Regions from separate parts of the Fusicatenibacter faecihominis genome, predicted to be linked through region 2. Evidence: riboswitches for the same ligand, from Rfam matches in the RefSeq annotation. Region 2 holds a riboswitch; each other region holds the start of a gene.
The links. A riboswitch is a leader RNA that binds a small molecule or an ion and turns the genes downstream of it on or off. The one in region 2 is predicted to bind cobalamin.
Positions count from the first base shown of each region.

Region 1: linked by a shared signal. The riboswitch ahead of eno (phosphopyruvate hydratase) and the one ahead of LKD71_RS11985 (ABC transporter substrate-binding protein) in region 2 are both predicted to bind cobalamin.
Region 3: linked by a shared signal. The riboswitch ahead of LKD71_RS11070 (sirohydrochlorin cobaltochelatase) and the one ahead of LKD71_RS11985 (ABC transporter substrate-binding protein) in region 2 are both predicted to bind cobalamin.
Region 4: linked by a shared signal. The riboswitch ahead of LKD71_RS05210 (ABC transporter substrate-binding protein) and the one ahead of LKD71_RS11985 (ABC transporter substrate-binding protein) in region 2 are both predicted to bind cobalamin.

Region 1 is NZ_JAJEPR010000004.1:98,411-101,619, reverse strand. Features, by position in the region: gene LKD71_RS03505 (bile acid:sodium symporter family protein) at 1-353, opposite strand, end outside; gene eno (phosphopyruvate hydratase) at 493-1,788, opposite strand; cobalamin riboswitch at 2,194-2,399, opposite strand; gene LKD71_RS03495 (leucine-rich repeat domain-containing protein) at 2,469-3,209, opposite strand, start outside.
Region 2 is NZ_JAJEPR010000021.1:16,647-19,855, reverse strand. Features, by position in the region: gene LKD71_RS11995 (GDSL-type esterase/lipase family protein) at 24-650, opposite strand; gene LKD71_RS11990 (SseB family protein) at 668-1,096, opposite strand; cobalamin riboswitch at 1,268-1,469, shown strand; gene LKD71_RS11985 (ABC transporter substrate-binding protein) at 1,652-2,761, shown strand; gene LKD71_RS11980 (FecCD family ABC transporter permease) at 2,773-3,209, shown strand, end outside.
Region 3 is NZ_JAJEPR010000018.1:22,738-25,946, reverse strand. Features, by position in the region: gene LKD71_RS11075 (hypothetical protein) at 1-499, opposite strand, end outside; gene LKD71_RS11070 (sirohydrochlorin cobaltochelatase) at 624-1,907, opposite strand; cobalamin riboswitch at 2,091-2,287, opposite strand; gene LKD71_RS11065 (lactate utilization protein) at 2,436-3,062, opposite strand.
Region 4 is NZ_JAJEPR010000006.1:54,920-58,128, reverse strand. Features, by position in the region: gene LKD71_RS05220 (PHP domain-containing protein) at 1-257, shown strand, start outside; gene LKD71_RS05215 (MYG1 family protein) at 320-1,552, shown strand; cobalamin riboswitch at 1,596-1,797, shown strand; gene LKD71_RS05210 (ABC transporter substrate-binding protein) at 2,111-3,209, shown strand, end outside.

The DNA of each region.
Region 1 (3,209 bases), on a different contig from region 2:
GTCACCCACATAAGGCCGACCACGGCTGTAGGCACGGAAAATTCCAGCACCATACCCGTGATGAGGTCGTCATTTCCCGGAAAGAGCAGGTGTCCCAGGCCGCAGGCCAGAACCGGCAGCAACACATGGAGCACGCCGAGACAGGCCAGCAGGGGAAAAGGCCGCTTCAGCACCCGGGCCATATCGTGAAAATCCGATTTCAGAGCTCCCGTGAAGGTCATAAAGGCAAACACCAGGGAAACATAAGGCAGCCCATGCTTCGCGACATCCGGAAAAAGCACACCAAAAAGAAGACAGGCCGGTGTAACCAGCGCCATCCATTTTTCTATAAATTGATTAAATTTACTGAGCATATTTCTTTCTTCCTTAATATATATTTTTTATGATACGATGAATCTGGAAAAAAGGCAAGAAAAAAAGACCTCCGGGGAACATCTTCGGCGATATTCCCCAAGGTCTTTTCGTTTTCAGGTCAGATGTCTGCAGATTGCCTTAGCGGCTGATATGGAAAGCTTTTTTGCCCGGATAAACGGCAGACGCGCCCAGTTCCTCCTCGATGCGGAGCAGCTGATTGTATTTTGCCACACGCTCACTTCTGCTGGGAGCGCCGGTCTTGATCTGGCAGGTGTTCAGTGCAACAGCCAGGTCTGCGATTGTGGTGTCCTCAGTCTCACCGGAACGATGAGAGGTAACAGCGGTGTAGCCTGCATTGTGGGCCATCTTGATAGCTTCCAGAGTTTCGGATACGGAACCGATCTGATTCAGTTTGATCAGGATGGAATTTCCGCAGCCAAGAGAAATTCCTTTGGAAAGACGCTCAGTGTTGGTAACGAAGAGGTCATCTCCTACCAGCTGAACCTTGCCGCCCAGCTCTCTGGTCAGCACCTGCCAGCCTTCCCAGTCTTCCTCATCCAGGCCATCCTCGATGGAATAGATCGGGTATTTCTCACAAAGCTTCTTCCAGTGCTCAACGAGCTCTGCAGAAGTATATTTCCTGCCGCATTTCGGAAGGATGTACTCGCCCTTCTTCTCGCCCTTCCACTCACTGGAAGCAGCGTCCATAGCCAGAACGAAATCTTTACCCGGCTCGTAACCGGCTTTTCGGATAGCTTCCAGAATGCACTCGATAGCTTCCTCGTCACTTCCAAGGTCCGGAGCGAAACCACCCTCATCACCTACGGAAGTAGCCAGTCCTCTGGATTTTAAGAGAGCTGCCAGTGCGTGGAACACCTCGGTACACCATCTGAGTCCCTCACGGAAACTCTCTGCGCCAGCAGGCATAATCATGAACTCCTGTACATCTACGGTGTTTGCTGCATGAGCGCCGCCGTTCAGGATGTTCATCATCGGAACCGGAAGACGGTTGCCGTTTACGCCGCCCAGGAAACGGTACAGGGGAATCTCCAGTGCGGTTGCTGCTGCTCTGCAGCTTGCGATGGATACAGCCAGGATCGCATTAGCGCCCAGGTTGGATTTATCCTTGGTTCCGTCTGCTTTCAGCATTGCTGCATCTACTGCATAAATATCAGAAGCATCCACGCCTTTCAGCACGTCGTTGATGACAGTGTTGATATTGTTCACTGCCTTGGATACTCCTTTTCCTCCAAAACGTTCTTTATCTCCATCACGCAGCTCCAGAGCCTCGAACTCACCGGTGGATGCTCCGCTGGGAGCAGCTCCTCTTCCGATGGTGCCGTCTGCCAGATAAACTTCCGCCTCAACGGTGGGATTGCCTCTGGAATCAATGATCTCTCTTCCGATTACTTTTTCAATGGATAAATGTTTCATCTTTATTTCGATCCTTTCTCCATGCACCCTCCCACCCTTGCTCAGGGGGCGGAAGGAGTCTGCATGATTTATTCACAGTAAGTTAGGTTTTTCTAACCATGGTTAGCTTATCATAACTTTCTGCGAAATGCAAGAGAAATCCCGGAACATAATTGAGAAAGTTTGCGTAACAAGTATTTTTGTATAGCAAAACAGCAGCACCATAACGGCGCTGCTGCTTTTTTTACATCGAAAGAACAGATGCGGAATTTCTGTTCTTAAGAAGGAGGTATTGTTCGTGTATATTAATATGCTCGAGATGCATACAATCATAATCATAAATAAAAACTGCCTGCCTACCCATGGCTGACATCTCTGAGACACCTGCGGAATAGTGTCCGATTGGATGTTTGACTTTACTCGGAAGCCCATCTCAAATACCAAGCAGGTTTCCTGACTTACAGATCGTTACACCGGCTCCCCTTCTCACATTTAATATGGGTAATGCAATGGGATCATTGAGCGGTATTCCCTGTTTACAGTGACCGGATCGTCCAGGATTCTCACCTGGTTCCCTCTTCAGACAGTAACTGCGGAATTGTACTGCCTGCACTTGATACTGCAATATTAAATTACACTAACAACATTATAGACTTAAAAAGGGAGGTTGTCAACCCCCCCTTTTTCTAATAAAATTGATTCTATTTTGTAATTTTTGCTTTTGTGGAAAGTCCTTTGCTGCGAAGCAGTTTTTTGTAGGTGTTAACTTTGTTCTTCGGTACCTTCACCACCAGCTTTTTGTAATTGTTTTTTCCCATATTGGTGAATGCCTTGCTTCCGATTTTTTTGGAGGTCAGTTTCTGCGTCTGGATCGTAAAGGAAACCATTTTTACGTCATTACAGAAAGCCTTGCTTCCGATTTTTTCTACTCTTGCCGGAAGCGTCATTTTCCGAAGGGAAACACAATTTGCAAAGGACAGGTTTCCGATCGTTTTGACATTTTTGCCAAGAACAACCGTTGTCAGTTTCCCGCAGCCGTAGAAGGCTTTCGAACCGATGGTCGTTACACGGCTTCCCGTTTTAACTGTAGTCAATGAGGTGCAGTTCTGGAAAGCTCCTGCTCCGACCGTGGTTATATAACCGGAAATGGTCACTTTTTTCAAGTTCTTATTATTTTTAAAAGCACCGGCAGCGATGGAGGTCACCCGATAAGTTTTTCCATTGAACTTCACCGCGGACGGGATCGTAACCATGGAAGCATTTTTATTTTTCAGCTGTTTCAGTTCTACCGTACTTGCAGTTTTCACTTTATAGACATTCTTTGTTTTGCTGTCGGTCTTCACAGTTCCCGGCTTTAAAGCCATATTGGAAGCCGATGGTTTCTGCTCGGATGGTCTCTGACCGGACGGCTTCTGATCCTGGCCGGTGGAAGCGGCTGCTTT
Region 2 (3,209 bases):
TCTACCGATATTTTGATGAAAAGTTACGGTATTTTGACCAGTTGCTTCCACACTTCCCAATACCCGTTGGGATACATGTGAACGCCGTCGATGGTGAACTCAGCCTTCAGGTTTCCATTTTCATCGGTGAGCGGGGCGTTGAGGTCGAGAAAACCTAAATGATATTTTTCAGCCAGAGCCTCTACGGCCTCGTTGGCCTCATGGATGCGCTCGTTGGTCCGGTAAAAGAACCAGCTGTCGTCGGGAGCGGCGTCGTGGTTGACGGGATAGTAGGCCAGGAGAGTGAGCTGAACGCCGGGAAGGCGGGCGAGAATCTCCTGGACCATTTTTTCATAGCGGGCCATCAGCTCTTCCTTACGGTAATCGGCGGGATTCATGTCATTGGTACCGATATTGAGGAAAATGCGGGCCGGTTTCAGCGCGTAAACGCAGGTTTCCATATGCTCCAGCATTTCCGCAGTGGTGAAACCGCCCACGCCGCGGTTATAAATAATGGAAGAAAGGCCGGCACCCAGTTGAAATTCGTGGACGGGGAACTGCTCCATCAGACTGGACCCGGCGAAAAGGATCTGACCGGGAACAGCGGTTTTGTTGAGGTGGTCGTAACGGGCAAGTTTCAGCGTTTTTTCGGGATCTAAGGGAATACTCATGGGAAAAACCTCCTTATTTAATTGTTTCCGAGAATGATCTGGAGAAGAGCTTTGTTCAGCATCAAGGTCCGGTTCCAGGGATTGAGGATGATGCCATGGATGCCATCGGTGGGGATGGCGGAGGGGAAGAGCTGATCCATATCTGCGAGAAAACCGGACATGACGCTGCCGCCGCCCCGGTTCTGTTCTTCAAAACTGGTAAAAGCCACCCACCAGAGATTGCCATCCGGTGTCTGAATGGTTTTCAGAGCGAGCTGCTCTTTTCCCGCAGACGGCTCTACAGCCAGGATCAGCTGACCGTTCTCCCGCATGCGGCGGCGAAGTACGGTCAGTGCATGGGCCAGAAGCTCCTGGCTGGCTTCCTGCTGGAGGGCCAGAATGGCTGCCTCGATTTTTTCATTTCCTTCAAGACCGGGATCGGTATGGGGAGCGGATGTATCTGTCATGGAAAATACCTCTCTTTTCTGTTGATGCATATGGGTTTATGGAGGAATAGCGGATCTCCACGATCATAGTTTACATGAGTCGAAAAGAGAAAGCAAGCGGCAGATCAAAGCGGATTTCCATATAAAAAACTCATTGCAAACCTTCCTTGTTTATGTTAAGTTTATTAGGACAATGGAACAGGGGATTTGAGTGACTGCCGGATATCGAGAACATTCCGGCAGGGAGAGGGAATCAGGTGGAAATCCTGAACGAACTGGTCACTGTAAGAGAGGAGCCGGATCCTACGGATGTCATTGCGGTCTTACCGTGAGAAGACGGGATCCAGGTGAAGATACTCAGAGTCAGGAAACCTGCTCAGATCCGACAGAAGCGAACTCCCGTAACAGTGGTCTTCTGTCTATAAGAAGGATACTTTTCGATTGCCGTTCTCGAAAAAACATGGCGGATGGGGCGTTCCGGTCCGCACGATCAAAAAACAGATGAACGGAAAAGAGACGGCGGCTGCCGGTAAACATTTTCTGTGCCATCTGCAACAAAAGAAAAGGAGCAGCAACATGAAAAGAAAAGTAGTCGCAGCAAAAATGACAGCCCTGATCCTGGCAGCAGGAATGACCTTCGGAAGTGTATCTTTCGCAGCTGAGAGAAAAGATGCAGAGGCCATCAAAGAGGAGAATCAGGCAACGGAAGCAGTGAGCGAGGGTGAGACCGAAGCAGCAGAGGCTTCAGACTCACAGAAAAAGACAGAGTATCCGGTTACCATTACAACCTATGGAAGTGACGGACTGGAACTTGAGACCACTTATGAAAAAGCACCGGAGAAGGTGCTGGCAGTCTACCAGGGCTGTATCGAAACCCTTCTGGCATTGGGCCTGGAGGATCATATCGTGGCAACCGCAGGACTGGACAATGAGGTTCCCGAAGATCAGAAAGCAGCATTTTCCAAAACAGATTATCTGGATGAGTTCACACCGTCGCTTGAGACCGTGACCATGCTTGAGCCGGATATGATCTTCTCCTGGGGCTCTCTTTTCGGAGACAAGACGCTGGGTGATGCAGCAGGCTGGGTGGAAAAAGGAACCAATACCTACATCAATACGAATACCCGTCCCGGTACCGGTGATGTAAAGTATGCCCGCACACTCGAAAATGAGTATACAGATATCCTGAACATCGGAACGATCTTTGATGTACAGGACAAGGCAGAAGCAATCGTAAATGATATGAAAGATACCATTGCAAAGGTAACAGAGGCAACTGCATCCATTGAAGAGAAGCCGACTGCCCTGATCCTGGAATCCTGGGATGATACCTTTACCAATTACGGAAGTGCAACTCTGGGCGGCGATATGCTGACTCAGCTGGGCGGCGAGCTGGCAAACCCGGATGCTTCCAGCGTAGGAAAAGAAGATGTGATCGCAGCAAATCCGGATGTGATCTTCGTCGTTTATATGCCTTATTCCGGAGATGATCCGGAGACCGTAAAGCAGGAGAAACTGGATGTGCTCCTCAAGGATGAAGCTTATCAGAGCCTGGATGCCGTAAAGAACGGCCGTGTGGTTCCGATCATGCTCAGTGAGATGTATGCCAGCGCAACCCGCACCAAAGACGGAATCGTGAACTTTGCAGAGGGTCTGTATCCGGATATCGATCTGGGTATCGAGTAAGGAGTTAAAAAGTGAAAAAAAGTGACAGCGGACGCGGTAGACGGGTGGGCCTTTCCACCGTCGGTTTTACCACAGTCCTCATCGTACTGCTGGCGCTGCTAGTGTTTTCCGTTCTGGCTTCGATCACCTTCGGAAATGCCGATCTTTCTGTGAAGGAAGTCTACAGCGTCGTTGCCTATGAACTTTTTCATATTCGAAAATTTTCAGATTTTGCAGAAGGAGCTGTCCATGACGTGGTATGGATCATCCGGTTTCCCCGGGTGATCCTTGCCCTTTGTGTGGGTATGGGACTGGCAGTCTGCGGCGTGGTCATGCAGGCCGTGGTGAAAAACCCGCTGGCAGATCCTTATGTTTTGGGAATCTCTTCCGGCGCTTCTCTGGGAGCCACGATCGGCGTCCTTTTTGGCTTCGGAGCCCTTTTTGGAGCCAATTCCGTGGGTGTAATGGC
Region 3 (3,209 bases), on a different contig from region 2:
GGTCGTACCATTTGCCTTTTTTGCCGATGGCTGCCACGGTAAACTCTTCATCAATGGCCGGCACCGGGATATCGAAGCCATAAACCTCCTCAGAAGTTCCGTCTTTATAGGTTACGGTATCTGTGGTCGGCTCCAGAAGCTCTGCGCCGTCTTTTTTCGCATCCTCGGAGGTTCCCATGAAAAGATTCAGGAAGCCTTTGCCGCTTAAAGATATGTGAATGGTCATCTCACCGTCTTTTACCGTCAGAACGCCTTTTCCGTCATTTGCCTCATTGACATGGAACATGGAGCTGTCCGTATCAAACTCTGCGGTGTAGGTGCCATCCTCCAGAACGCCCTCTGCCTCGGTTTCGGTCTCGCTGCCGGTCTCCGTCTCAGCCTCAGATACCATCTCGGTAACAGCTGTCTCGGTTTCGGTCTCTGCTGCCATTGCCACAGGAGCTGCCATCATGGCAGTAGCACAGATCAGTGATAAAAAGAATGTCATGGAACGTTTCATAATCAATTTCCTCCTCTTTTACAACAACTGCCCGGATGTCTTTGAAAACATTCCGGGCAGCTGAGATTTATCCTTTTGTTTGAACGCAGTCGCAAAAGCGGATTGCGAATGTCCGCTTTATTGATTATTTTGCGATAGAATCGATAGCTTCTTTTGTATGCTCTACATAAATCTGCTCAACAGCATCGATTCTTCCCAGTCCTTCGATCTGGCAGTCAACGCTGTCAAATGCTCCGGAAGCCTCGAACTGGCTCTTCCAGGAATCCTCATCATCGCCTGCCATATCGTTGTTAGCGTGGTCACCAGCTACAACCATCAGCGGACGAAGAACAACTTTCTTGAAGCCTGCATCCTGAGCCTTCTTGATAACCTCTTCACAAGCGGTATCTTCCGGCTTACCCTCTACCGTACCGATGAAAGCATTGGTGAATCCAAGCTCTTCCATCTGGGTCTGCATCTGATCATAGGTTACATTTGCAGTATGGGAAGTACCATGACCCATAAATACAAATGCAGTTCCATCCTCAGCTGCTGCTTCCATGCTGTCATAACCGGCTGCTTTTACAGCTTCATCGGTGATCGCCTGGGCAACTGCCTTCTTGTCGTCATTGATAACGGTAGCGTCGTCGCCTACCTCGCCCAGCATCGGCTCTGCGATGGCTACGGACTCAAATTTATCTTTGTAACCGTCGATCGCTTCTACCATCTCGTCGTACTCAGCGCCGTGCATCAGATGAGTCGGCTGTACCACCAGGTTTTTAACGCCATTGTCAACGGCACGCTGAAGAGCCTGATCCATATTATCGATCTTCTCGTCATCTCTTGCCTGTACATGGTTGATGATGATCTGAGCAGTGAATGCTCTTCTTACAGACCAGTCCGGATATGCTTCCTGCAGAGCATCCTCGATGCCCTTGATATCCTCTGCGCGGCTGTCGTTGAAGGAAGTACCAAAGCTTACTACCAGAAGCTCGTTGTCACCGATCTCATCGCCGTTGCGGGGATCGTCTTTGGAAGCGTCGCCGGTGTCACGTCCGAAATACTCCGGGCTTGCCTCTTCACCTTCAACCAGCTCTTTCTGAGCATCGGTCAGCTGATCCCATGCTTCTTTGGCTGCGGTACAGTCTGCATCGGTGGTATCGGTTCTCTCCTGAACATAGATCTTATCGATCAGAGCTGCTACATTATCAGCTGCTGCCTGATCGTCGCTCTCAGAGCCTGCCTCAGTGGCATCCTCAGATGCTGCTTCGGTTGCTGTCTCTGTTACAGCCTCGGTTGCTGCTTCTGTTACAGCCTCAGTGGCTGTCTCGGTCTCAGTCTCGGAAGCATATACGCTTGCGGAACCCATCATTGTGATGGTGGATACACTCATCATGATTGCCAGAGCTTTTACCATTTTGTTTTTCATGTTACTTCTCCTCCTTGATCCAGACACAGATCTTTATGGTCTGACGTCCTGATGTATGTTAATTTTTGCATCAGCGAAAATCATAAGGTACGGTGACATGAAAAAATCCTCTTACACACAGGCAAAAGGATCGCGGGAAAAAGATAAACGGTACAATCAATTACTCGTGATCCGGGATAACTATCCCCGTACCAACATCAGGCAGGTTTCCTGGCTCACAGATCCTTGCCGCAGCCGCCTTCCCGGTTTCCCAGTGACATTCTGGCCTTGACTCCCTGTTTACAGTGACGAGATCGCGCAGGACTTTCACCTGCTTCTCTTTTACCCGTTTGCTGAAAGTTTTCTCTTTTTAAAACGGCACCTGATATTTTCTTATTTAGTTTTCAGCTGTTGGGAGCTGCAGACTGCTATCTGCCACCCTCATGCGTATCATAGCACACTCTTTTTTAAAGTACAAGTGGTAAAAAAATTTATTTCCGCGAGGATCAAATACCCCGTTGCCTGTAGCGGGGTATTTGACTTTCCAACTTAGAAGCCGAGATTATCGTTTACAAGGATCACATGAATCCGGCCTTCGTGACGGAAATATCTCGTGATCAGGAACTGACAGCAGATCGTATCCGGGGATTTGCAGTCGAAGCATTTTCCGGTCTCCTTGCAGGGTGTCTTGACGTCAAATCTCTGGGCATTGGCCGGAGCCGCCACATTTCTGGCCCGCTTCATAGCATCATCGAGGTCCGGACAGACTTTATTCATTCCCACGATAAAGACCACTTTTCTCGGTCCCTGGGCGATACAGGACACGCGATTGGAATTTCCGTCGATATTCACCATGATACCGTCGCTTGTGATGGCATTGGCACTGGAAAGGAAAATATCAGAATCGTAGGCAGCCATAAGACTTTCCCTCGGTGAAAGCTTTGCCCGGTCGATATAATTATAATTGCCCTCTTTCAGCGCTTTGATCAGTCCCACTTCCTGGGCGCTTGCACAGCCGCCCATGCTGATCGTGCTCCCCTCAGGAATCAGTTCCAGAGCCAGCTTCAGCGCTTCCTCCTTATCCGCTGCATAATAGCCGGACATGTTGCGGGATTTCAGACCCTTAATGACGGTTTTCGCGAGGGTTTCGTTTCTTTTTCTTAAGTTCTCATCCATAGGTAGGTTCCTCCTTTTTTCTATTGATATCCTTATCTTACCATAGAAAAAGAGCCTTAGCAAATAGCTAAGGCCCTTAAGTATCTTTTGTTGATGGGTTCGACAGGTTGTTTCTTATTCCCAGCCCTCGAAAGAACGGTTCATAAA
Region 4 (3,209 bases), on a different contig from region 2:
GAAATTTCTATTTCTCCATGGCTCCAGAGATCCACGAGGCGAAGATTGAGGACGGTGTGCTGAAGGTAAAAACTTCTCCGGTGGAGAAAATTTTTGTGGTGACGGACAGCCGTGACTGCTACAAGAAACTGGCTCCGAAAGGGGAGACCATCACGGAAGCAGAGTTTCCGCTGAACGGAAAGGATGCCTGGGTGCGGATCCAGATCCGGGACGGAAAAGGAAAATTTGCGGGAACGAACGCTGTATATCTGAAATAAAAAACACAGGGACCTGAGCAGATGCGCCGGGTCCCTGAACTTATCTATGGAAGGAATGGATCATGAATCAGTTATTAAATGAGATCAGAAAAAAAGACGCGAAAGCCTTCACCCATGGGGGAAAATTTCACGCGGACGACGTGTTTTCCGCGGCCCTTCTCCTGTACCTGAACCCGGAGATTCAGATCAGCAGGGGAAATCAGGTGCCGGAAGATTTTGACGGCATTGTTTTTGACATCGGAAGAGGCGCTTACGACCATCACCAGAAGGACAGCCGGATTCGGGAAAACGGCGTGCCCTACGCGGCCTTCGGCCTTCTCTGGGAGGCGCTGGGGGCGGAGATTTTAGGCGAAGAACTGGCGCTTTCTTTTGACGAGACCTTCGTTCAGCCTCTGGACAATAATGACAACACCGGGGAGAAAAATGAGCTGGCGTCTCTCATTGGCAATTTCAATCCGGCCTGGGACGCGGAGGGAGGCACGGATGAGGCTTTTTTCCAGGCGGTGAGCGTGGCCGGGATGATCCTGGAAAACAAATTTGAGCGCTGCCGCGGAAATGAGCGGGCGGACCGTCGGGTGGAGGAGATCCTGGCGGAACAGGAGCGGGCTATCAAAGCTGGAGAAATCCCCGCGGAGAATCGACAGATTCTGATTCTGCCGGAATTTGTGCCCTGCCAGAAGCATCTCTCCGAGACGGAGATCGCTTTTGTGATCTTTCCCTCCAACCGGGGCGGCTACTGCATCCAGCCTCAGAAACGGGAATATTCCCTGAATTATAAGTGCAGTTTTCCTTCGGCATGGCTGGGCCTGGAAAATGAGGAGTTGGAGGCAGCTTCCGGCATTGCAGGGGCAGTGTTCTGTCACAAAGGCGGTTTTCTCATGACCACGGAGACGCTGGAGGAGGCGGTTCAGGCGGCAAAAATCAGCCTGGCGGAGTTTCACGAGGCTCCGGTTCTCGTAAACTTTGGGGGAGGAGAGGAAGCGGAGGCACTTCTTCAAAAGCTTCCGGGTCTGACGGGAGTGAAGATTGTCCGGATGGCGCTGCCGGAGCTTCCGGAACTTAATGAAGATGGGATTTTCACCGAAGTGGCTATGGAAAAGCAGGAATGGAAGAACCGGATTAAAGCCCAGGTGAAGGCGATTCTGAAAGAAAAGCCCGAGGCGGTCTATGTGGAAGGGGAGGTATTTTACACCTATCCGGTCGTCCATGCCCTGCGGAAAAAACATGTGCCGGTGCTGACGATGATTAAAAAAGAGGAAAGAAAATTACTCATAAAAATACCTTCTGGCTCATGAAAAATAAAATGACAGAATGTTCTTGCATTTTGTTTTTTGTGTGCTATACTACAAAGCAGAGCCGGTCTTTCCGGCGAAAGGAAAAAAGTGAATAGATCGAAGGGAAAAGGGAACGCAGTGTGAATCTGCGGCAGTCCTTGCTGCTGTAAGGGTGACGAATGGTCAATAGCCATTGGCGAAAGCTGAGAAGGAAGACCAGGAGGCTGACCCCGAGCCAGAAGACCTCCCCTTTGATTTTGAGATGTATCCGTTTCAATGGAAGACTGATGCATGTTCCAAAGAGGCGGATGAAGGTCGATCTGACGTCTCTTTTGGTTCTGTGTGTCTGGAAAATTCTTCCAGGCACTTTTTTGTGCTTATAGGGTCGAAAAGTCCTTGCACGCCTGTGCTTGCACAGAGGTGCGCAAGACCTTGAGACCCGCCCGACATGAGCATAAAAGCGGAGCGAAGCTTCGCGATATGCGAATGGCGGGGAGAGGATTGCGGGAGCTGCTTTGCAGCGGAGCAATCCGGTAAGCATTTTGTACCTACTACACCTAGCATTTAAGGAGGAAACAAATGAAAAAGAAGACCGTAAGTCTGCTGCTGAGTCTGGCTATGTGCCTGACCATGCTGCCGGGACAGAGCGTATTTGCAGCAGAGACATCCACAGAGACCGAGACCGAGGCAGCCAGCGAGAGCACTGGCAACCATGTAGAGAATCTGATCGTTGGAACCATCGCAGATCAGAACGTATTCAACTCCCTGACCCAGACCGACGCTTTCGGACGTATGAACTACAATGGCTTTACCCAGGGTGACTTCGTATACCGCGATGAGAACAACAATCTGCAGCCCTATTTCTGGAAATCCTTTGAGATCTCCGAGGATGGAAAACAGATCGATTTCACCATTCCGCTGGATGCCGTATGGCATGACGGCGAGCCGGTAACCATGGATGATGTGGTATTCACCTTTGAATATATGAGAGATGTGAGGAAAAACGGAAGCCTTCAGAATCTTACAGAAGTAAAAGTAACCGGCGATGACAGCGCATCCCTGATCTTCTCCGAGCCGGATGCTTACTACTGGATCAACTCTTCCTGCAACAACAATGCCTGCGTATACGCAAAGCATATCTGGGAAGGCATCGATGATCCGACCACTCTGGACGGACCGGAAGCAGCCATCGGCTGCGGCCCCTACAAACTGGTTTCCTACGATTCCGATGCACAGGTTTCCTACTATGAGGCTGTTCCGGAGAACGATTTCTTAGGCGAGATCACCGTTGATAAAGTAACCGTACAGAGCTATTCTGACGAGACCACTCTGATGATGGCTATGATGAACGGCGAGATCGATACCATGTATAACTATGCAAACCCGATCGACGCTGACGTCATCGACACCGTTCAGGGCACACCGGATCTCGACCTCGGCGAGAGCGATTTCACCGGCTGCTACCAGATGGAGTATGGTAAAGACAGAGCTCCGGGAAATGATCAGGCTTTCCGTGAGGCTGCTTCCTATGCAATCGATTACAATCAGCTGGCAACCACCATCAACGGCGAGTACGGAAAGGTTCCGGGAAAAGGTGTGATTCCGCCTTCCTGCAAAGGATACGACGAGAGCATCGGTTCTCTGGAATTTGACGCTGACAAGGCAGCCGAGATGCTGG